Methylacidimicrobium sp. AP8: one gene and its partners. The protein of the gene in region 1 interacts with the protein of each later gene in a pairwise test. Links are inferred from orthologs where the notes say so. Each region holds a gene or a part of one and is shown in the gene's direction. Other genes may lie near its edges.

Region 1 (7,233 bases):
AATCCGAGCTGCGCCTGGAAGACCCGTCGCTGGGCCGCCTTCTCCGCCGCGGCTGTCGGATCGGGGGGGAGGCGATGGTAGTCGAGGCCGATTTCGCCGATGGCGGTTACCCCCTCCTGCACGGCGAGCGCGTCCAGCTGCTCGAGGAAGTCCGGCGGTGCCGCGTGTGCGCTCTTCGGGTGAATCCCCACGGCGGCCGCGAGGATTTTCTGCTCCCGGGTGAGGGCGAGCAAGGTGCGGCTCGACGCCAGGTCGGTGGCCACGAGGAGGATCCGTTCGATGCCCTCCGCCTGCGCGCGGGCGACGACCTCCTTCCGGTCGCGGGAGAACTCCGGAAAATCGAGATGGGCGTGCGTGTCGATCCACATGGTCAACAGAGGGTGATCGAAAGCCCGTCGAACGCCGGTGCGACGTCCTCGGGAAGTTCGGCTTCCCGGTGCCGATGGCTCTTGTGATGGGTGAGGTGGGTCAGGTAGGTTCGCCTCGCCTCGACCTGCCGGGCGACCTTGACCGCTTCCTGCGTCGTCAGATGCGTGGGATGGGGCTCGTCCCGGAGGCCGTCGATGATCAGCACCTCGACCGAGCGGATGGTCCAGAGGATATTCTCGGGGACCGCCTGGCAATCGCTCAGGTATGCGAGGAGCTTTCTCCCGTCGCGCTCAAGCAGGTATCCGAAGGTGGTGATCCGGCCGTGCGGGACGGGCAAGGGGGTCACGGTCAGGCTGCCGAGAGGAAAGGGGGCATCCACGGCCTGCGGCCGGAGGCGGACGTACCCGGACGCATCCGCGGCCGGCTCGAAGGCGTAGGGAAACATGCGGGCGAGGACATCCAGGGTGGAGGCCGGGCCGAAGATCGGAAGGCGTTCCCGGCGCAGCTCGCAGAAGCGCCGCAAGTCGTCGAGGCCGAGCACATGATCGGCGTGGTGGTGGGTGTAGAGGACCGCGCCGACGTCGGCGATCCCCTCGCGGAGGCATTGCGTCCGCAGGTCGGTCGCCGTGTCAATGAGAAATGGAAGGACCCCGTCGTCCACGTAGAGGGACGCCCGGGTCCGTTGATCGCGGGGATCGGTCGAACGACAGACTGCGCACCGGCAACCGATCATCGGCACTCCCTGCGAGGTCCCCGAGCCGAGCACCACGGCGCGCAGGAGACATCCGGTCGTTCGACACATCCGGAGGGCCCCTTACCAAAAAACAACACGGCCGCCGAGGAATTTTTCTCGCCTCGGCCATGGCCGGGAGCTTAGGATTTCCGCTTCCACCGTGGAGCGAAAAGAGCGTTACGGGGCGGCCGGGTGGACCGGGCCGCCGGACGGGTATAGTGTTATCGAGTGAGAACAGGGGTCGTGCTGGCGGGGGAGTGCCAGGGAGTGGTCGTAATTAAGATCGTCGGAGCGGGTTCCTTCGAGCATTCGTTTTCCCTGCGGCAATATTGCGATCATTCCCTTCCCTCGGGAAAGGAGAGGGTGCTGGTCGATCTGACCGAGTGCACGTATCTGGACAGCACCTTCCTAGGAACTCTAGCGGGTCCGGCGCTGCGGCTTAAGAAGGCCGGAGGCTCTTTTCAGGTCGCCGGCGGCAGCCCCCGAGTGTTGGAATCGATTCGCACGCTGGGGCTGGATCGTCTCTTCGAGTGCGTGGAGAGCCCGCTTCCCTACGATCGGGCGGGACTGCGGCCGCTGGCGGCGGGTGTCCCCCGCAGGGAGACGACCGGTGAGCTGCTTCTGCAGGCCCACCAGACCCTCCTGGCATGCGATCCCCGGAATGCGCCGAAGTTTCAAGACCTCGTTTCCTATCTCGGCGCGGAAGTCGCTCGGCGGGACCCGTCGCCCGGCTGAGCCGACCGCCTCGGAAGCCGGGCTGCCCGTTCTCCGGCGTGGCGGGCGATCCGTCCGGGAGCTTTTGTTTTTTTGGCAAGGAAAGGTGTGGAAGCGGAACGAGAAGAGCCTGCCGGTTCTTACCACGAGTGTCTGCTGCGGGTCGCCGAATTGGGAGGCGCCCTCGCAACCGGGGCCGATCCGGATCCGCTGATTGCCAGTCTCTTGGAGCGCTTGAGGGCCTTCCTCGACGCTACGGCCGTCGGCCTGCTCTCCGGCGAGGCCGGAGCGAGCGAGGGATGCTGGGGGCCGCCGGAGCGATCGGACGAGTTGCGGGCGATCGCCGAGCGGATGCGGGCAAAGGAAGAGAGCGGAGAGAGGGAGGCCGCGGCCGAAGGGCCCTGGACCCTCCTTCCGCTACGCGGAAACGGCTGGCTGGCCGTTCATCGCGACGCCGGCGGAGGGCTGCGGCCTCCGGAACGCACCGCTGCCTTGGCCGTCGCGGAGGCGGTTCTGCATCTGCTGAGCCGGCCGGTTTCCAGGCAGAACCGGAGGAAGAGGCGCCTCCTGGAGGCGGAGCTGATGGCCGCCAGCCTCTTTCAATCCTCCCTTTTCCCGCGAGCGTTGCCGGCTCTGCCCGGTTTTCGCCTGGCCATCGCCCATCTGCCGGCCGGAGAGCTGAGCGGAGACTTTTGTGATGTCCTGCCCATCGATCCCCACAACTGCGGCATCCTGGTCGGCGACGTGGCCGGAAAGGGGATGGCGGCCGCTCTGGTGGGCGGGATGTGCCGGACCGCCGTCCGCTCCCAGGTTGCGGGCTGCCCTTCTCCGGCCGGCGTGTTGCGCCGCGTCAACCGCCTGCTGTACGGGGACCTGGTCGAGCGGAGCCTCGTCGCCATGATCTATGCGGTCGTCAATACGCAGACCCGGGAGATTGTCGTGGCCCGGGCCGGACACGAGCCGCCGCTCCTGCGGCGGCCCTCTGGGGTCAGCGAGCTCGACGCGCCAGGCTTTTGCCTGGGGATCGACTCGGGAGAGGCCTTCGATGCGGCTCTGGCGGATATAACGCTGTTTTTGGCGCCGGAGGAGCTCCTGCTCTTCTATACCGATGGGATGATCGATGCGCTCGCCCCGTGCGGCGCGAGGTTCGACAAGGGCAGGCTTGTCGCCGCCCTCGCGAGGACCGGGGGGCTTGACGCGCGGGCTTCGCTCGAAGCGCTCTTTCGGGAGCTGGCCTCCTTTCGGTCCTCCGGAGGGTTGGCCGATGACGTGACGCTTGTTGCGCTCGAGCGGGTCGGAAGCTAAGGTTTAAGTTCCGTTATGACTGTCGACGAGGGCAAGACCGTGTCTCCGGAGCCTCAGGCGGAGGACGCTCCGGCTTTTCTGGTGGTCAGCCGGGAGAGGATCGAGCGCTGGCGGCAGCGTTCCCGGGAGGCGGACGAGCTGCAGGATCGCCTCTTGCGCGCCTTGGCGGATTGGGACAACGCGCGCAAGAGGATGGCCAAGGAAAAGGAGGAGGCGATCCGGCTGGCCAACGGCGCCTTTCTTCAAGCTCTCCTTCCTGTCCTCGACAATCTGGTTCTCGGCGTGGAAGCGGCGGAGAAGGCCACCGATGGCCGGTCGATCGCCCAGGGGATGAAGATGATCCTATCGCAGCTCCAAGCCCTCCTGCGCGAGGAGGGCGTCGAGCCCGTCGAGGCGGTCGGCAAGCCGTTCGATCCTCATCGGCACGAGGCGGTGGGCTTTGTCGATACTGAGGAGCTGGAAGAGGGGATTGTCGCGACCCAGAAGCGGAGCGGCTATCTATATAAAGGCCGCCTGCTCCGCCCGGCGTTGGTCTATGTGGCCAGGAGGCCGGCGCCCGGCGGGGACAGTCAGGAAAAGAGGGAAGAAACGGAGACCAACCGCATTCCGGCGCCATGACCTCTGCGCGCGACCATGATTACTACGAGATTCTCGGAGTGGCGAAAGGAGCCAGTACCGAGGAGATCAAGAAGGCGTACCGCAAGCTGGCCCTCAAGTATCACCCCGATCGAAACGCGGGCGATCGGGCTGCGGAAGAAAAGTTCAAGGAGGTGAGCAAGGCCTATGAGGTGCTCAGCGATCCGGAAAAGCGGGCCGCTTACGACCGGTACGGTCCTGCGGCCTTCGAGGCCCAAGCAGGGGCGACGGCCGCCGGGTTCCACGATCCGTTCGAGATTTTCCGGGAGGTTTTCGGCGGCTCCGGCCTCTTCGGGGAGGGCCTCTTCGGGAGCCTCTTCGAGGAAGCCTTCGGTTCCGGCGGGGGCAAGCGATCTCGCCAGGAAAGGGGAGCGGACCTCCGTTGCGACCTCGAAATCGATTTTGAGGAGGCGGTCTTGGGCTGCGAAAAGCAGATCGCCTTCCCCAAGCTGGAGGTCTGCTCGGCCTGCGAGGGAACCGGGGTCGCCCCCGGCTCCGCGCGGAAGGCCTGCCCGACCTGCCGCGGGCAGGGCCAGGTGCGCGTGACGCGCGGGTTCCTGACCGTGGCCCAGACCTGCCCCCGGTGCCACGGCACGGGAGCCGTCGTGGAGCGCCCCTGCACTGCCTGCCGAGGGGAGGGCAGGATGAAGCAGACGGCGGAGATGACCATCAAGATTCCCGCCGGGATCGATGACGGCTACCGCTTGCGGCTGGCGGGGTGCGGAGAGCGGGGGGCATTCGGCGGGCCGGCCGGCGACCTCTACGTGGTCGTGCACGTCCGGAAGCACGAGATATTCGAGCGGCAGGGAAACGACCTCTATTGCGAGATGCCGATCAGCTTCGTGCAAGCCGCCCTCGGCGGGGAGGTCACCGTGCCCTGTCTGGTCGGGAAGGCGACGCTCAAGATTCCGCCCGGAACCCAGAGCGGCCAGATTTTCCGTCTGCGGGGCCGCGGTGTCGCCGATGTCCACGGTCGCGGGATCGGCGACCTGCTGGTCCGGGTGGTGATCGAGGTGCCTACGCACCTCAACGCGGAGCAGCGCGCCAAGCTCGAGGCTTTCGCGGCCAGCTGCGCGCCCGGGACCCATCCGCAGCACCAAGGCTTTCTCGAGCGGGCCAAGCGGTTTTTCGGTGGGGAGTGAGTCGCCGGGCTCCGGGCCGGCGCCCGCTGCTCATCCCGGAGGGACGGCGATGCCGCGCTGGTCGAGGAAGCCCCTCAGGTCGAGAGGAAGCGGGGCCGCGGCCTCCCACTCCTTTCCTTGCCAGCGGAAGCGGAGCCGGGAGGCATGGAGGGCGTGGCGCGGCAGGCCGAGATGCTCGGCCAGTTCGGGTCCCCACCCCTGCTCCGCGAACCGGAGGAAGAGGTGGGGATCGGGTCCGTAAATCTTATCGCCGATGATCGGGTGGCCGATCGACGCGAGGTGGACTCGGATCTGGTGCAGCCGCCCGGTCTTGGGATAGGCGCGGACGAGGCTGACTTCCGCGCCCGAGCTGAGCGCGCGTATCACCGTGACGGCCGGGGCCCCGCCAGGCCGGACACCCTGCCGGATCGCCACCGGATTCTCCGCGGAAAGGCCCAAATAGCCGAGGGGAGCGTCGATCTGGAGAAATTCGCAGGCGAGCTTCCCCCGGACGATCGCCAGATATTCCTTGTCGATGAGCCTCTTCTCCATGAGCCGGCCGAGCGCGGAGGCGGCCGCAGCGTTCTTGCCGACGAGCACCAGCCCGCTGGTCTCCCGATCGAGTCGGTTGACGAGGAAGAACGGAGCTCCTCCCCGCTCCTTGCCGAGCCAGCCGAGCACGCTCGGCCGGTCGTTCCGCCGTGTCGGGTGGGAGAGTAGGAAAGGCGGCTTGTCGACGACGAGGAAGTCCTCGTTTTCGAGGACCACCCGCGGCGGGTAAGGAGGCTCGAGGATCAGCTGCTGCATCAGGAGGGCCGGATGGGGGGAGCGGCAGATTAGACGATCGGAGGATCGCCGTCGAGGATCTCGACCGGGCAATCGGGGAGGACCGCGAAGAAGGAGCGGCCGTAGCGCTTGGTGAGGATGCGGGAATCGAGTATGGCGACGATGCCCCGATCCTGGCGGCTGCGGATCAGCCGCCCGATTCCCTGCCGGAACTTGAGGAGCGCCTCCGGCAGGAAATAGGAGAGGAAGGGGTCGCTCCCGGCGGCCTGGAGCCGCTCCGCCCGCGCCTGCGCCAGCGGATGGTCCGGCGTGCCGAACGGGAGGCGCGTGAGGATCACGCAGGAGAGGGCTTCCCCGGGGACGTCGACGCCCTGCCAGAAGCTGTCCGCCCCGAAGAGGACGGCTCCGGGCGAGGCGCGGAAACGTTCCAAGAGCCGGTGCCGGTCGGCGGTCCCGTCCTGGACGAGGAGCGGGAAGCCCTTTTCCCGGAAGAACGGCGCCAGACGCGAGGCCATGTTGAGGAGCGTCTTCCGGTTGGTGAAGAGGACGAAGGCCGCGCCGCCGCTCCGGGCGGTGAAGTAGCGGATCCACGCCTCCATCGCCGCTTCGTAGCCCGCGCCTTCCGACGGCTCGGGGATGCGGCTCGGCACGTAGACCTTCATCTGGCGCGCGTAGTCGAAGGAGGAATCGAGGAGAAGGGTCCGGGGTTCCCGCAGCCCCAAGGCCTTCTGGAAATAGTGGAATCGGCCGGCCAGGGTCAGTGTGGCGCTGGTGAAGATGAGCGCGCGCCCCTCCGCATAGAGCAGCCGCTCAAGAAGGGGGGCCACCGAGAGCGGAACGGCCTCGAGCCGCGTCCCCTCCGGAAAGCCGGGATCCTGGGTCTGGACCCAGTAGACGTGATCCGGAAGGGATTGATCGAGGAAGGCGGAGAATGCGGCGCGCAGGCCGGCCGTCTTTCGGGCATGGTCTTCGATCTCGCGCCGCAGATCGCGATCTTCGGTCTCCAGGGCTGCCTGCGTGATCGCCTCGGTGAGCGCGGCCAAGGGCTCGTCGAGCACGTTCGGCACCAGGCCGGGCCGGAGGATGCGGAACTCCCGGCCCTTGGCGCCGCCCATCGCGGCGTGCAGGCTCTCAAAGAAGGAGCCGAGGCGGGAGAGAACTTCCCGGAGAGTGCGGACGGCACTCCCCGAACGCACGAGCGAGAGAAGGCCCCGGCCTGTCCGGGGCGAGTGGAGCCGGTGGAGAAAGGAGCGGGTCTGCCCCTCGGAGAGCGAGAGGCCCAGATGCCGGGCGGCGACCGCCTCGACCTGGTGGGCTTCGTCGAAGATCACGAAGTCCTTGGCGAAGGAAAGATCCTCACTCGGGTCCGCGCCGAGCCCGCCCGCCAGCAGCGAGAAGAAGAGCGCATGGTTGACGATCGTGATGTCCGCCTCGGCACTCCGTTCGCGGAGCCGCTGGTAGAAGCAGCGGGGATTGTTCTGGCAGCTCCTGGCCGTGCAGAGCTGGGGCTCCGAGCAGAGCCGGCTCCAGAGGCCGGGTTCCGGAGGGGGATCGAGCTCCTCCCAGCAG
Region 2 (7,158 bases), 1.7 Mb from region 1 along the record:
TTCCGGGGGAGGGTCGGCTGCCAAGGGAGACGTGATCGAAGCCGACTTCGAGATGATCGACAAGGACAAGGACAAGAAGGAATAGAGGCCGCAGAGATTTTTGGGTGGCGACCGGCCGGAAGGCCGGCTCGCGATAGATCCAAGCAACTGAGAAGAAAGGAGCAGCAAATGACCGAACCGAATATTCGCCCCTTAGGGGATCGAATCCTCGTCAAGTTGATCGAGGAGCAGGAGACCAAAAAGGGCGGAATCATCATTCCGGATACCGCCAAGGAAAAACCGCAGGAGGCCACGGTGATAGCCGTCGGTCCGGGCCGGCTGGAGGAAGGCAAGCGTATTCCCATCGAGCTCAAGAAAGGGGATCGCGTCCTGATCAGCAAGTACGGCGGCACCGAGGTGAAGATCGAAGGGGAGTCCTATCAGATCCTTCGGGAAGATGACGTCCTTGCCGTGGTTGGAGGATAAAGGAAAACGGTTTTGAGGAACGAAGAACGAACAAGCGGAGGATCATAGAAGTATGGCTGCAAAACAACTCATCTTCGACGAAGCGGCGCGCCATGCCCTGCTGCGCGGTATCGAGAAGCTGACCAAGGCCGTCAAGGCGACACTGGGGCCGGCGGGTCGTAACGTCATCCTGGACAAAAAGTTCGGAGCACCGACCATCACCAAGGACGGGGTGACGGTGGCGAAGGAGATCGAACTGGAGGATCCCTGGGAGAATATGGGAGCCCAGCTCGTTCGCGAGGTGGCGTCCAAGACCAGCGATGTCGCCGGCGACGGTACGACGACCGCCACAGTTCTTGCCGATGCGATCTACCGGGAAGGCCTGAAGAATGTGACGGCCGGTGCCAATCCGATGGATCTCAAGCGCGGAATCGACAAGGCGGTCAGCGCGGTGGTCGACGAGCTCAAGCGAGTCGCCCGGAAGGTGAAGGAGAAAGAGGAGATCAAGCAGGTGGCCACGGTCTCCGCGAACTGGGATGCCTCGGTGGGCGAAATCATTGCCGACGCGCTCGATAAGGTAGGCAAGGACGGCACCGTCACGGTCGAGGAAGGGAAGCAGATCGCGACCACGCTCGAGGTGGTGGAAGGCATGCAGTTCGACAAGGGCTACATTTCCCCCTACTTCGTTACCAACGCCGAAGAGCTGGAAGCGGTGTTGGAAAATCCCTACATCCTCATCCATGAGAAAAAGATCTCGAGCCTGAAGGACCTGCTTCCCCTTCTGGAGAAGATCGCAAAGGCGGGCCGTCCGCTGCTCATCATCGCGGAGGACGTGGAGGGCGAGGCCCTGGCAACGCTTGTGGTTAACAAGCTGCGCGGCACCCTCCAGGTTTGCGCGGTGAAGGCACCCGGGTTCGGCGATCGCCGGAAGGCGATGCTGGAAGACATCGCGATCCTGACCGGTGGGCGTTGTCTGACCGAAGATCTGGGCATCAAGCTCGAAAACGTGCAGCTTGAGGACCTGGGCCGCGCCAAGAAGGTCGTCGTCGAGAAGGAGAACACGACGATCATCGAAGGTTCGGGTTCGGCCAGCGCCATCCAGGGGCGAGCGAACCAGATCCGGAAGCAGATCGAGGAGACCACCTCCGATTACGATCGCGAGAAGCTGCAGGAACGTCTGGCGAAGCTGGCCGGAGGAGTGGCCGTCGTCAGCGTGGGTGCCGCGACCGAAACCGAGCTCAAGGAGAAAAAGGCGCGCGTGGAAGACGCCCTCCATGCGACCCGTGCTGCGGTCGAGGAGGGGATCGTCGCGGGAGGCGGGGTCGCCCTGCTGCGGTGCCAGCCCTGTGTCAGCAAGCTCGACCTCAAAGGAGATGAGAAGGTGGGAGCGCAGATCGTGGAGCGAGCCCTCGAAGAGCCTCTCCGCGCGCTGGCGAACAACGCCGGATTGGAAGGGAGCGTCATCGTCAATGCGGTGAAGGCCCGGAACGGTGATGAAGGGTACAACGTGGCGACCCGCGAGTATGTCGACATGATCAAGGCGGGGATCGTCGATCCGGCCAAGGTGACGAGGACGGCCTTGCAGAATGCGGCTTCGGTGGCCGGCCTTCTCCTGACCACGGAAGCGATGGTCACGGAGATTCCCGAAAAGGAGAAGAAGGCTACGCCGCCGAGTCCGGGGGCGGGCGACGAATACTAAGGCGGACTACGCGAGAGCGGAAACGGCCTGCCATCGCGGCGAGGTCGCTTCCCTCAGAAAGAGGCAGAGGCCGGAGTTCCCGCGGGAGGGGCTCCGGCCTTTCCCGTCGTAATCCTAGAGTGAGACGAGCATAGACGCGGATGCTCCCTATCCTCTGTTCCCTGTGCCGACGCGGCAAGGAGTAGACAGGCAGATCAGAAGATATGAGCCGACTTACAAACTATCCTTCAATGCCTTTCCAGGAGAAAACCGAACCGATTTCGATGCTTTAATCTTGAGGCGCTCGCCGGTCTTGGGGTTTACCCCGATTCGGGCCTTTCGATGCACGACCTTGAAGGTGCCGAATCCGATTAGCTGAACGGTGCTCGCTTTCCGTATGCCGGTCTTGAGTCCGTCCAGGACGGCGCCGACCGCCGATTCGGCAAGGGCCTTCGTGGTGTCCTTCCCCATTTCCTTTTGGACATGCTCGACGAGATCGACCCGATTCCAACGCTTATTCTTTTTTGCTTCTTTCATTCTCGCTCCTTTCGGACGCGGATCCGATCCGCTTCCAGGCTGTTTGTGACAAAGGGAGTGAGAGTCGTCAACGGGAAAAAGGAGAGACAAGGGATTCCGCTATCGGAAGCGAGCGGGATCGGATTTTTAGCCTTGATAGGAAGTAGTTGCGCATAAACATATTATGTTCATCGTGAGTCTTGCGGTAGGAACGACCATGTATGCGCGGCGCGTAATCCCCTGCATAAGCCTGCGCTGTGCGGGTTAGGCGAGCAAACGAGGGGGCTGCGTCACAGTCGGCTCTCGGGAGCCGCTTCCGCGCCGGGGGGCGCGGAGCCGGAGGAGAGCAGCCGGGATGCGAGGGAGAGCGCCTCGTCCCGGGTTCGCACCTGCCCGTTCAGTTGGGCTTCGCGAACGGCTGCGAGCAGAGAGCCGATGCGCGGACCCGGCGGAACGCCAAGGGCGAGAAGGTCATGTCCGGTGAGGAGCCGAGGAGGCGAGATGTCTTCGGGAGGAAGTTCTTCTAACTTGGCGCGCAAAAACTCATAAATCGTCAGATCTCCATGGCAGGCAAGGCAATCGATGCGATGCAACTCGAGCTCCATGGCGAAAGTGCTGCGGCTGAGGAGTCGTTTGAGTGTTGCGGGGCGCATCTGTTTGGCATCTTTGAAAGCCATGTGATTGGCGACCATGGGGACCACGGCGTCGATCAGAGCGTTAGGCTCGCGGAGTCGTGTCAGGATGGCGCGAGCCATGCGGGCGCCGATGACTTCGTGCTCGAAGAAACGGATCCTGCCGCTCGCATCCCGTCTTTGGGCGGCTGGCTTCCCTACGTCGTGAAGCAGGGCGGCCCACGCTAAAGGAAGGGGAGCGTTGCGGAGCTGCTCGAGCAAGAGGCGCGTATGCACGAAAACGTCCCCCTCGGGATGGAACTCTTTCGGCTGCGCAACACCGTGCAAAGCCGAGATTTCGGGAAGGATCTCCAGGAGAAGCCCGCTCCGGTCCAATAGCTCGAGGCCGACGGCGGGCGCGGGTCCGGACCAGATGCGATCGAGCTCGTCGCGGATCCGCTCGACGCTGATCCAGCGGATGGCCGTCGCCTGCGCTTGGAGTGCCTGCCAGGTTAACGGTTCGATGGTGAATCCGAGGTTAGCGGCGAAGCGGACGGCGCGCAGAAGGCGAAGCGCGTCCTCCGCAAACCGCCGGAGCGGATCCCCGACGGCGCGGATCTTCTTTTCGGCAAGATCGGACCGGCCTCCGACATAGTCGATCAGCTGCTCGGCGATCGGGTCATAGAAGAGCGCGTTGATCGTAAAATCCCGGCGGTAAGCGTCTTCTTCCGGACGGGCAAATTCCACGCGATCGGGATGCCTCCCGTCGCTGGCTCCTATGTCACGGCGGAAGGTGGCGACTTCGAAACAGAAACCGCCTACGGGAACGCGGACGACTCCGAAGGCTTTTCCGTGGACGCCTGTAGATTCAGGAAAAAGCCTCTGCACTTCTTCGGGTCTGGCTGTGGTCGCGATGTCGATATCGTGGATCTCCCGGCCGAGGAGACGGTCGCGCACGCAGCCGCCGGCGAAGTAGGCCACATGGCCCGCCCTCCGCAAGCGCTCGACCAGTCGCACTGCTGCTTGCCACATCGACGTCTTCTTCTCCTCCCGCTTATCGGGCGATCTTGCGCTCCTCCGCCGACCGTCCCGCCTTATAGCGCCAATAGAGAATGCCGCCGGCGAAGCTCCAAAAGAGGCTGACTCCAAAGAAGAGTAGAGAAAAGGTCACCGCCTGTGCGCCTGTCCAGCTAAGCGGCTGGAAGAAAAGAACCAAGAGGCCTTCCCGCACACCGAGCCCGGAGATGCTGATCGGGATGGCGTCCAGGACGCTCACGACGGCGAGAACGGCAGCCAAGATCCAGAAAGGGACCGGCAGATGGAGTGCAATCGCGGTGCACCAGGCTAGAGCGAAGGTGGCAATGTGGCCGCACAAGGCGAAGAGCGCCGCACGGCCAGCGGTCCATCGGGCGGCGGCGAATCGGCGGAGAACGTGAGAAAGCTCCTCGAGAAGACGGTGTAACGGAGCATGCTTCTCCCAAAGCCGGAACGACCGCCGCCGCAGCAGCCACGGCAGGAGCCAGGCAAGCAGGGAGAAGAGCAAAATTCCTACCGCAACAAGGAGGAAGAGAAGAAGCACCTTGCGAATCAGAAAATTTCTCGAGTAGACCCCATAGTAGAGGACGGGGGAGAAGGCGCAGCCGATGAGGAGCAGGATGATCACTCCGACCAATCGGTCGCAAACAACGGAAAAGGAGGCGGCCGCCTTTTGGCGCGGAGCCGCGCGGACGGCGTAGTAGATCCGCGCCAGATCCCCACCGGTGGAACCGGGGAGGAATGCGCTGAAAAAGTGGCCGATGAGGGTGAGCCTCAGGGTCTCGCCCAGAGAGAGGACAATCTCTTGCGCGCCGAGCAGGGCTTGCCAGCGAAGCGAGACAAACGTCACCTGAGCGCCGGCTAGAAGGATGGCTGCCAAGATCCACGCGGGTTCGGAGCCATGGAAGGCCTCGCCGATCCCTGTCCAAGGAATACGCCAAACAATCACGGTCAGCAGCGCTGCGGAGACGCCGGCGCGCAGGAGAATCCATCCGATGGGTCCAAGTTTTGCCATGGCCGGGGATCTATGCAAAAAGGTGCGCACTCCTTATCCCGTCCGACACCGCATTCGGCTTTCTTGGCAACGGCGGGCATAGACCCGCCGAGCCTCCCATTCCGCATCTCTTGGACCGGCTGCAGGAGAGCGGTGGGAAGACGCGCGGGCTAACCGCCTGCGGAAGCTGCTTTGTCCTCGACGGGCCAGGTACAAGAGGGATGGCGATCTCCATAGACATTGTCGACTCGGGCCACCGGCGGCCAGTACTTCCTCACCCGCAACCAAGAAAGCGGGAAGACCGCCGCCTCGCGCGTGTAGGGATGGCTCCACGGCTCGGCCACCGCGGCGGCTGCGGTATGGGGAGCGTTCCGGAGAGGGTTGTCCTCTCGGGGAAGCTCGCCACGGCGCACGCGCTCCAACTCGCCGTGAATCGTGATCATCGCCTCGCAAAAGCGGTCGAGCTCCTCCTTGGACTCGCTTTCGGTCGGCTCGATCATGAGCGTCCCGGGAATCGGCCAGGAGACCGTCGGCGCATGGAAGCCGAAATCGGCCAGACGCTTCGCCACGTCCTCCACGTCGATCCCGCATTCCTTCCACCGACGGAGATCGACGATGCACTCATGGGCTACCAGCCCGGAGCGCCCGCGAAAGACCACCGGGAAGTAGGGAGAGAGCCGGTAGGCGATGTAGTTGGCCGAAAGAAGCGCGGCTTCCGCGCACTGTCTCAAGCCGCTCGCACCCATCATCGCAAGGAACATCCAGGTGATGGGATAGATTCCTGCATTCCCCCAGGGGGAGCCGTTGACCGGGCCCACGCTTCCTTCCGCTGCGTGCGGGAGAAAAGGATGGGATGGGAGGAAGGGGGCGAGGGCGGAAGAAACGGCGATCGGCCCCGCCCCCGGTCCTCCACCGCCATGGGGAATGGCAAAGGTTTTATGGAGGTTGAGGTGGCAAACATCGACCCCGAGCTCTCCGGGGCGGCAAAACCCCAGGAATGCATTGGCATTGGCTCCGTCAAGGTAGACGAGTCCGCCCGCGTCCCGAACCATGCGGATCGTCTCCGGAAGGGTCTCGTCGAAAAAGCCGTAGGTGGAAGGATAGGTGATCATGATTGCAGCGACGCGGGATCCCACCTCGGAGAGCTTGCCCTGAAGATCCGCCAGGTCGAGCCTCCCTTCCGCGTCGCAGCGCACGGATTGAAGGGAAAGGCCTGCTGCGGCGGCGCTGGCGGCATTCGTTCCATGCGCGGAAACCGGCAGGAGGCAGAGGTCCCGATTCCCCTGGCCGTGCGCCCGGTGGTAGGCGCGAATCGCCAGGAGTCCGGCGAGCTCCCCTTGGCTGCCCGCCGCCGGCTGAAAAGAGACCGCCGCCATCCCCGTGATCTCCTTGAGCCAGCGTTCTAGGTCGCCCAAGAGCTCCTGGTATCCCGCGGCCTGCTCGACCGGGCAAAAAGGATGTAGTCGGGAAAATTCGTCCCAAAGCATCGGGAGCATGGCGGCCGCCGCGTTGAGCTTCATAGTGCAGGATCCGAGGGGGATCATCGAGGTCGTCAAGCTGATGTCGCGGCTGGCCAGCCGGCGGATGTATCGCTGGAGCTCGGTCTCGCTCCGGTACCGGTGGAAGACCGGATGGGGCAGGAGCGGGCGATCCCGCCGGAGGCCGGGCGGGATGGCGGACGCGACCGCGTTCTCCGGCGGAAGGCGTGCCGGGAGATGGCCCGATTCCTCCGCAAAAAGAGAGACCAGGTCGAGCAGATCTTTTTCCTCGGTCGTCTCGTCCAGGGAGATACCGAGCCCCGACGGCAGCCGGCGCAGATTGATCCCCCTGCTCCGGGCTCGGCAAAGCAAGGATTCGGATCGGAACGCGGGCATGAGGGC
Region 3 (7,326 bases), 280 kb from region 1 along the record:
AACAGAGCCGGACCCGGCCGGACTCCTGATCGGTCAGAAGCGCCTCGAGCTTCGCCCGCAGGACGGCAAGCCGCCGCTTTTTTTTGGTGCACGACATCCGATCCCGGATGCTTCTCCTCCAGCCGGCCGACCGCCTCTTCTGCTCTCTTGATCCGCCCTTTGGCTTCCTCGATCAACTCAGGCCGCCTTTCCCGGATCGAGGCGATCTTGCCTTCGAGCTCGACCCGAATGGCGTTGAACTGCCGGGCGGTGAGGCCGAACCGGCGCCGAAACGACCGCTTGAGTTCGTTTATGGAAACGCCCGCCCGCATCCTGGCCAAAAGAGTCCGCTGCGCCCGCCCGTAGAGCGCCGCATAGGCGTCAAGACACGAAGTCTGCTCATGCGTTAACCTCAACCGGGTCTGGTAGGTGAAAACAGGGAGCTTACTCATGGATCGCTTTGAGCGCCTTCTCGGCGCGGTCCTGAGCGGATCGCTTCCCGTAAAGCCGGGCACACATCGAAACGATGACCTCATGCAGGTCGCCCACGATGTCATCGGTCCTCTCGTCCGACTCCACCACCAGGACCGATCGGCTCTGCGCGGCCAATGCCGCTTCCACGTACTCCAAGCCGAAGCGCATCAGCCGGTCGCGATGCTCGACCAGGATGACGCCGATATTGGGATCACGGAGCAGCCCGATCAGGCCCTTCCGATGGCCGTTCATTCCGGAGCCGACCTCCTTGACGGCCTTGACGATCGGCAACCGTTTGCTCAGCGCAAATTCGGTCAGCCGAGCCAATTGCCGGTCCAGATCCGCTTTCTGATCGGAGCTCGATACCCGTGCGTAAAGGGCGACCCCATTGGGTTGCGAGGGCTCCGCATGCACGATCACCGTTCCGGTCGGCAACTGCTCGGCCGGGACGGGCAAACGCCCTTCCTTCCACATCCGCCAAGCTGTCTTGTAGCAAATGCCCTGCCGCTTGGCCCAGACACTCAACTTCACTCGTACATACTGCCATTAAACTGGCTATGTGTCCATATATTTTTTAGCTGCTGGCAACCCGTCGCAATCGGCGCGAGCGCCGGGGAAAGACCGGGCGGGATCTGATCCGCCGCGCGAAGCAGCCGCTCGCTGACCAGCTGGCGGCTGCGGTAGATGTCCGTTCCGTCGCGAAAGATGAGCGTGACCTGGGAGAGGCCGAACTTGCTGATCGACCGCACCTCCTCCAGGTGCGGCAGCGCGGAGAGCTCCCGCTCCATCGGCATCGTGACCAGCTTCTCGATCTCCTCGGGGGCGAGCGAGGGGACGACCGTGTTCACCTGGACCTGGACGGTCGAGATGTCGGGAACGGCGTCGATCGGCAGGCGGAGGGCGGCCCAGATCCCGAAGCCGATGAGGGCTCCGACCGCCAGCAGCACGCCCGATCGATGCCGTAGGGAAAAGGCGAAGATTCGTTCGAGCACCAAGCCGGCCCTGACTCTTAGGGGAGTGGAGGAAGCGTCCCAGACGGGAAAGGATCCTGCAAGCCAATCCCGCAAAAGCGCTTGCCTCGGGCCGGCAGGGGAAGGAATGGTGGGAGGATGGCGACGGCCGACCGCATCGTCCCTTCCGCGGTCCGGATCTTCGCCGCCCGGCTTTCCGGGTTTCCGCCGCCGGATGCGGGCAGCGGAGCGCTCCCGGGGCGCGTCCGGGCCGGGCGCAGCGAGGAGCTCTTGCGCCGCCTCCTCTCCCGCTTCACCGGCATCGCCCCCGAGCGGCTTCCCATCGGGAGAGGGTGCTGGGGAAAGCCGCTCCTCCCGGAATCGTTCGGCCTCTGGTTCAACCTCTCGCACTCCGCGGACCGCTGCCTCGTGGCCGTCGCCCGCTTCCCCGTCGGCATCGACCTGGAGGCCGACGTGCCTAGGAGAGATCCTGTCGGGCTCGCCCGGCGATTTCTCCCGGCCGAGGAGGCGGCCGTGGCCGCGGCCGCTCCCCCGGCGGAGCGCACCTTGAGCTTCCTGCGGGCTTGGACCAAGCGGGAGGCTTTTCTCAAGGGATGCGGAACGGGCCTCTTCCGCTCCCCCCGCTCTTTCCGCCTCGTCCGGCGCGACGGATCCCCCTGGGAAGAGGTCGACCCCCCGGAACCGGAGGGCGCCCGCTGGGCGGTCCGAAGCCTAGACTGCGGAGCCGGTTTTGTCGGCGCTCTGGCCGTCTCGCACCGGTCACCCGATGCGGTGGTTCCGACCATCGAGGAGATTTCCGCGGCCGATCTGGCTTTCGACCCGGTGCCGACGCTTTCCGTTGACGCGAAGGATTAGGAGAGGCTAAATTTTTTGTCGAAATGAAGCAGGGCCTGGAGGAAGCGGAAGGCAGAAAAGGCTCGCCCGTCCCCAGCCAAGCCCAGCAGGACTACCTCAAGCAGATCCTTCTTTTGGACGAGAACCCCCGGGGGGCAACCACCCAGCTTCTGGCGGACCGGATCGGAGTCCGCCCCGCTTCGGTCACGGGGATGCTCAAGAAGCTCGCCGAAGAGGGGCTGGTGGAGCGGGCGCCCTATCGCAGAGTCCGGCTGACCGAGGCGGGCCGGCGGATCGCGGTCGAGATCGTCCGGCACCACCGGCTCTTGGAAGTCTTTCTCTTCCGGATGCTCGGCTACCGGTGGGACGAGGTGCACGAGGAAGCCGAGGCGCTCGAGCATGTGATCAGCGAACGCTTCGAGCAGAGGGTGGCCGAGGTTCTTTCCCACCCCGAGCGGGATCCGCACGGAGACCCGATTCCCACCCCGGAGCTGGCCCTGGGGGAGGATCGACATCTGGTCCCGCTCGCCCGCCTCGGCCGGGCGAGCCGGGCGATTATCCGCCGGGTGACCCTGCAGGACCAGGATGCTCTCAACCTGGTGGAAAGGCTCGGCCTCCTTCCGGGAACGGAGGTCGAGGTGGCCGACAGCCACCCGGACGGAGTCTCCCTCCTTGTCGCCGGCAGCCGCTTTCTGGTTCCCAGGCTTCTCGCCTCCCATCTGCTGGCCGAGACCCTCTCCGGCTCGGCTTCCTCCGATCCGCCGCCCGGAAGAAAGGCGGGACGGCCCGGGATCCATGAGCGCTGACCCCTCCAGCCATCCGGCGGGGACGCGAACGAAGCTCGAGCCGGCGGTCGCCGCCTCCGCGGACGGGTGGGACGCCCGGGTGCGGGAGCGGGCGGCAACCGTCCTCGGCGGCGAGGCGACGGGAAAAGCCGACCGATTCCTTCCGTTTCTCGGGCCCGCATTCATCGCGGCCATCGCCTATGTCGACCCGGGCAACTACGCGACCGACATCGAGAGCGGAACCCGCTACGGCTACCAGCTCCTCTGGGTGGTGCTCTGGGCGAACCTAATCGCCCTTTTCGCGCAAGGCCTCTCCGCCAAGCTCGGCATCGCGACCGGAAAAAATCTTCCCGAATGCATCCGGGAGGCTCTCCCCCACCCGCTCTTGCGCATCGCCTACTGGCTCCAAGCCGAGCTGATGGCGGTCGCGACCGATCTGGCCGAGTTCCTAGGGGCCGCCCTCGGATTGCAGATCCTCTTCGGGATCCCGCTCGGAATCGGAGCCGTCCTCACCGGCGCCCTTTCTTTCCTGATGCTCGGGCTGCGGCCCAAGGGCTTCCGCTCTCTCGAGCTCCTTCTCACCGCCTTCGTGGGCTTCATCGCCGCCTGCTACGCCTTCGAGCTCTTCTGGATCCATCCCTCGCCCTCGGCGTGCCTCCGCGGCCTCCTCGTTCCCTCTCTTCCCGGGACCGAAGGCGCCTACCTGGCCGCCGGCATCCTGGGAGCGACCGTGATGCCGCACGCAATCTATCTCCATTCGGCTCTCACCCAGGGGAGGATTCCGGCCCGGCGGGTCGAGGAGAAGCGGAAGCTGATCCGCCTCTCCTTTCTCGACGTCTCCCTGGCCATGGCGATCGCCGGGCTCATCAACCTGGCGATGCTCGCCGTGTCGGCGGCAGCCTTCGCGGGCTCCGCGCCCGCCGGAGGCAACACGATCCTCCAGGCGTACCGGGCGCTCTCGCCCATGCTGGGCACGCTGGCCGCCGGCGCGTTCGCGCTTTCGCTGCTCGCCTCCGGCCTCTCGTCCTCGGCGGTGGGGACGCTCGCCGGGCAGGTCATCATGCAAGGGTTCGTCGGCTTTCGCATTCCCATCTGGGTCCGGCGGCTGGTGACGATGGCGCCGGCGGTCCTGCTGATCGCCTTGGGCATCGACGCGACCAAGATCCTCATCGCTTCCCAGGTGATCCTCAGCTTCGGCATCGGCTTCGCGCTCGTCCCCCTCCTGCTCTTCACCCAGAGCCGCCGCCGGATGGGGCCCCTGCGCAACTCTCCCGGGACGACGATCGCCGGATGGCTCGTCTGCGCCGCCGTCATCGGGCTCAACGCTTTTCTGCTTGCCCGGTTCTTTGGCTTCCTCTCCCAATAGGACAGGAGCCGTCCGGAAGGCGCCCGGACCCTTCCCTGCGATCATGGAAGCTTCCCACCTTCGCCTCTGGCCGTCCGACGGGAGGCGGCGTGTGGTCATCAGCCGCATCCTGCCGGAGATCGACGACCCCCGGTTTCCCGTGAAGCGAGGGCTCGGCGACACGCTCGCGATCCAAGCACACGTCTTTGCCGACGGTCACGACCGGATCGAGGTCCGCCTCCGCTATCGGCACCAGGATGATTCCGACTGGCGAGAGGTGGCGATGCGGGAGCTCGGGAACGACGAGTGGCAGGCCGAAATCCGGCTCGAGAAGCTCGGCTTTTACGAATGCCGGGTGCATGCCTGGATCGACCACTTTCTCACCTGGCTCGAAGGCTTCCACAAGAAGGCCGACGGGGGCGAACAGATCGAGGTCGAGCTCCAGATCGGCGCCGACCTGCTCGACGCGGCGGCAGGGCGGGCTCCCGAGCCGGAGCGCAAAGAGCTTGCGGAATGGGCCGCGCTCCTCCGGAACCGCTCCCTGCCGATCGGCGAGCGCGCGCTCGTGGCGCGGAATCCCGCGCTGGCGGAGCTGGCGCGAAGGTTTCCCGACCGGAGCCTGGAAAGCGTCTCGCCCTTTGCGCGGAAGGTCCTCGTCGACCCTCCCCGCGCGCTCTTCAGCTCCTGGTACGAGCTTTTCCCCCGGTCGTGGGCTCCCGAGCCGGGCCGCCACGGGACCTTCGCGGACTGCCTGCGGCTCCTCCCGGAAATCGCCGCGCTCGGCTTCGACGTCCTCTATCTCCCGCCCATCCATCCGATCGGCTCGCATTTCCGGAAAGGAAAAAACAACAGCGTCGTCTGCGGCCCCGATGACGTGGGCAGCCCGTGGGCGATCGGCTCGGAGGAGGGCGGCCACAAGGCGATCCATCCGGCGCTCGGCGGCTGGGAAGACTTCCACCGCCTGCAGGCCCGTGCCCGGGACTTCGGCTTGGAGATCGCGCTCGACATCGCCCTCCAGTGCAGCCCCGACCACCCCTATGTCCGCGAGCATCCCGAATGGTTTCGCTGGCGGCCGGACGGGACCGTCCAGTACGCCGAAAACCCGCCCAAAAAGTACCAGGACATCATCCCCTTCGACTTCGAGTGCGCCGAATGGCGATCGCTCTGGGAGGAGCTTCGGAGCATCTTCGTCTTTTGGATCGAGCGCGGCGTCCGGATCTTCCGCGTCGACAACCCCCACACCAAGCCGATGGCGTTCTGGGAGTGGCTGATCGCCGAACTCAAGGCGGACTACCCCGAGGTGATCCTCCTCGCAGAGGCGTTCACCCGCCCCAAGATTCTCTACCATCTGGCCAAGTGCGGCTTCTCCCAAGGCTACACCTACTTCACCTGGCGGTCGACGCCCGCGGAGCTGCGGGAATACCTGACCGAGCTGACGAGTCCGCCCGTCCGGGAGTTCTTCCGGCCCAACTTCTGGCCCAACACCCCGGACATCCTTCCGGTCTACCTGCAGCAGGGAGACCGCTCGACCTTCCTGCAGCGGCTCATCCTGGCCGCGACCCTCTCCGCCAACTACGGCATCTACGGACCGGCCTTCGAGCTCTGCGTCCGGGAGGCCCTGGTTCCCGGGCAGGAGGAATATCTCGACTCGGAAAAGTACCAGCTCCGCCGCTGGGACTGGAACGCGCCCGGAAACATCAAGGCCGAGATCGCCCGCGTCAACCACATCCGCAAAACCCACCGCGCCCTCCAGGAAACCAACAACCTCCGCTTCTGCGACACCGACAACCCCTGCCTGCTCGCCTATGCCAAGGCGAGCGCCGACCGCGGGGACCTGATCCTGGTTGTCGTCAACATGGATGCCCGCCCGCAATCGGGCTGGGTCCGTTTCCCGGCGGGCGACTTCGGCATCGATCCCCGGAAGCCCTTTCAGGTCAACGACCTGCTCGCCGACACGAGCTATACCTGGCACGACGGGAGCAACTACGTCCGCCTGGATCCGGCGGTCAGCCCCGCGCACCTCTTCTGGGTGACCCAGTATGCGCCGGATTAGCCGTAGCCGGCCGCCGGGGGAAGGCGCGCGGGCCGTCTTGCCGAGCGACTCCGGCTTTGGCAAGCATAGGGAATGTCTTCGGACCCCGATCCGCTGGCCGAGAAGTTCTGGTTCTCCCCCGCCGGAGGGCGTCTAGCGGCAAACCTCTTCCCATCCTTCCTTCTCGGCCGGCGCTGGTTCGCGGGAAAGGCCCGGGGCCTCGAGGAGGTCTGGGTGGCCGACGCGTTTCGCCTCGGCCGCCGGGAGGAGGGGCTGCGGCTGCTCCTCCTCCAGGCCCGCTTCGCCGCGGGCGAGACGGCCCTCTTCTCGCTGCCGGTCCGGATGGCCGGGGATCATCCGCCGGCCGGCTTGGCGGAGGGGGACCGGATCGGTCCGCTCTCCCCCGCCTCGCCGCAGTGCCTTTGGGAGGCGACCGGGGACCCGCTTTTCGGCCAGGCCCTGCTCGATCTGCTGGCCGAGGAGAAGGAGGTGTTGGGGCCGCAAGGCCTCCTGCGGGGAAGAAGGGGACCCCTGCTGGCCGAGCTCGGCGCCTCGGGCGACCTTCCGAAAGATTGCCGGCTGCTCGGCCGGGAACAGAGCAACAGCTCCCTCCTCTTCGGAAGCCGCCTTTTTCTAAAGCTCTACCGGAAGCTCGAGGGAGGCCCGAACCCCGACGCCGAGGTCCACGAGCGCCTCTCGGGCGTCCTCGGTTTTCCGCACGTGCCCCGCTACGGAGGCAGGCTCGACTACGAGCCGCAAAGCGGCGCTCCGATCCTGCTCGGGCTGCTCACCGAGGCGGTCCCCCACCGGTCGGACGCCTGGACTCTCGCCCTGGCCGAGGCGACCGGGTCGCTGGACTCCTCGGGCGCCCCTCCTCCTCTTCCGGACTCTTCCCGGCCGAGCTGG

The links.
Region 2: the proteins of MTHMO_RS08815 (region 1) and groL interact in binary tests that used the Escherichia coli proteins (3 or more experiments, as listed by UniProt). The link is inferred for Methylacidimicrobium sp. AP8 from one-to-one orthologs.
Region 3: the proteins of MTHMO_RS08815 (region 1) and MTHMO_RS07545 interact in binary tests that used the Escherichia coli proteins (3 or more experiments, as listed by UniProt). The link is inferred for Methylacidimicrobium sp. AP8 from one-to-one orthologs.

What each region holds. Positions count from the first base shown.
Region 1 is NZ_LR797830.1:1,879,555-1,886,787, reverse strand. The notes cover bases 2,033-4,937. They hold MTHMO_RS08815 (nucleotide exchange factor GrpE), read left to right. Parts: upstream 2,033-3,136; coding sequence 3,137-3,739; downstream 3,740-4,937. Other genes in these bases: MTHMO_RS08805 (RluA family pseudouridine synthase), read right to left, coding at 4,930-4,937; dnaJ (molecular chaperone DnaJ), read left to right, coding at 3,736-4,899; MTHMO_RS08820 (PP2C family protein-serine/threonine phosphatase), read left to right, coding at 2,033-3,121. Also shown: MTHMO_RS08835 (TatD family hydrolase), read right to left, coding at 1-368; MTHMO_RS08830 (MBL fold metallo-hydrolase), read right to left, coding at 371-1,171; MTHMO_RS08825 (STAS domain-containing protein), read left to right, coding at 1,331-1,837; more of MTHMO_RS08820, read left to right, coding at 1,925-2,032; more of MTHMO_RS08805, read right to left, coding at 4,938-5,685; MTHMO_RS08800 (ATP-dependent DNA helicase), read right to left, coding at 5,715-7,233. UniProt on the Escherichia coli protein: Participates actively in the response to hyperosmotic and heat shock by preventing the aggregation of stress-denatured proteins, in association with DnaK and GrpE. It is the nucleotide exchange factor for DnaK and may function as a thermosensor.
Region 2 is NZ_LR797830.1:133,348-140,505, forward strand. Bases 1-2,830 are described here. They hold groL (chaperonin GroEL), read left to right. Parts: upstream 1-517; coding sequence 518-2,143; downstream 2,144-2,830. Other genes in these bases: dnaK (molecular chaperone DnaK), read left to right, coding at 1-85; groES (co-chaperone GroES), read left to right, coding at 169-465; MTHMO_RS00580 (HU family DNA-binding protein), read right to left, coding at 2,357-2,659. Outside these bases: MTHMO_RS00585 (CCA tRNA nucleotidyltransferase), read right to left, coding at 2,929-4,281; MTHMO_RS00590 (lysylphosphatidylglycerol synthase transmembrane domain-containing protein), read right to left, coding at 4,304-5,299; gcvP (aminomethyl-transferring glycine dehydrogenase), read right to left, coding at 5,449-7,158.
Region 3 is NZ_LR797830.1:1,603,216-1,610,541, forward strand. What follows is about bases 2,234-5,231. They hold MTHMO_RS07545 (Nramp family divalent metal transporter), read left to right. Parts: upstream 2,234-3,053; coding sequence 3,054-4,409; downstream 4,410-5,231. Other genes in these bases: MTHMO_RS07535 (4'-phosphopantetheinyl transferase superfamily protein), read left to right, coding at 2,234-2,279; MTHMO_RS07540 (metal-dependent transcriptional regulator), read left to right, coding at 2,303-3,064; MTHMO_RS07550 (alpha-1,4-glucan--maltose-1-phosphate maltosyltransferase), read left to right, coding at 4,453-5,231. Outside these bases: MTHMO_RS07520 (hypothetical protein), read right to left, coding at 1-97; MTHMO_RS07525 (IS607 family transposase), read right to left, coding at 424-984; MTHMO_RS07530 (efflux RND transporter permease subunit), read right to left, coding at 981-1,445; more of MTHMO_RS07535, read left to right, coding at 1,563-2,233; more of MTHMO_RS07550, read left to right, coding at 5,232-6,441; MTHMO_RS07555 (hypothetical protein), read left to right, coding at 6,514-7,326. UniProt on the Escherichia coli protein: H(+)-stimulated, divalent metal cation uptake system. Involved in manganese and iron uptake. Can also transport cadmium, cobalt, zinc and to a lesser extent nickel and copper. Involved in response to reactive oxygen.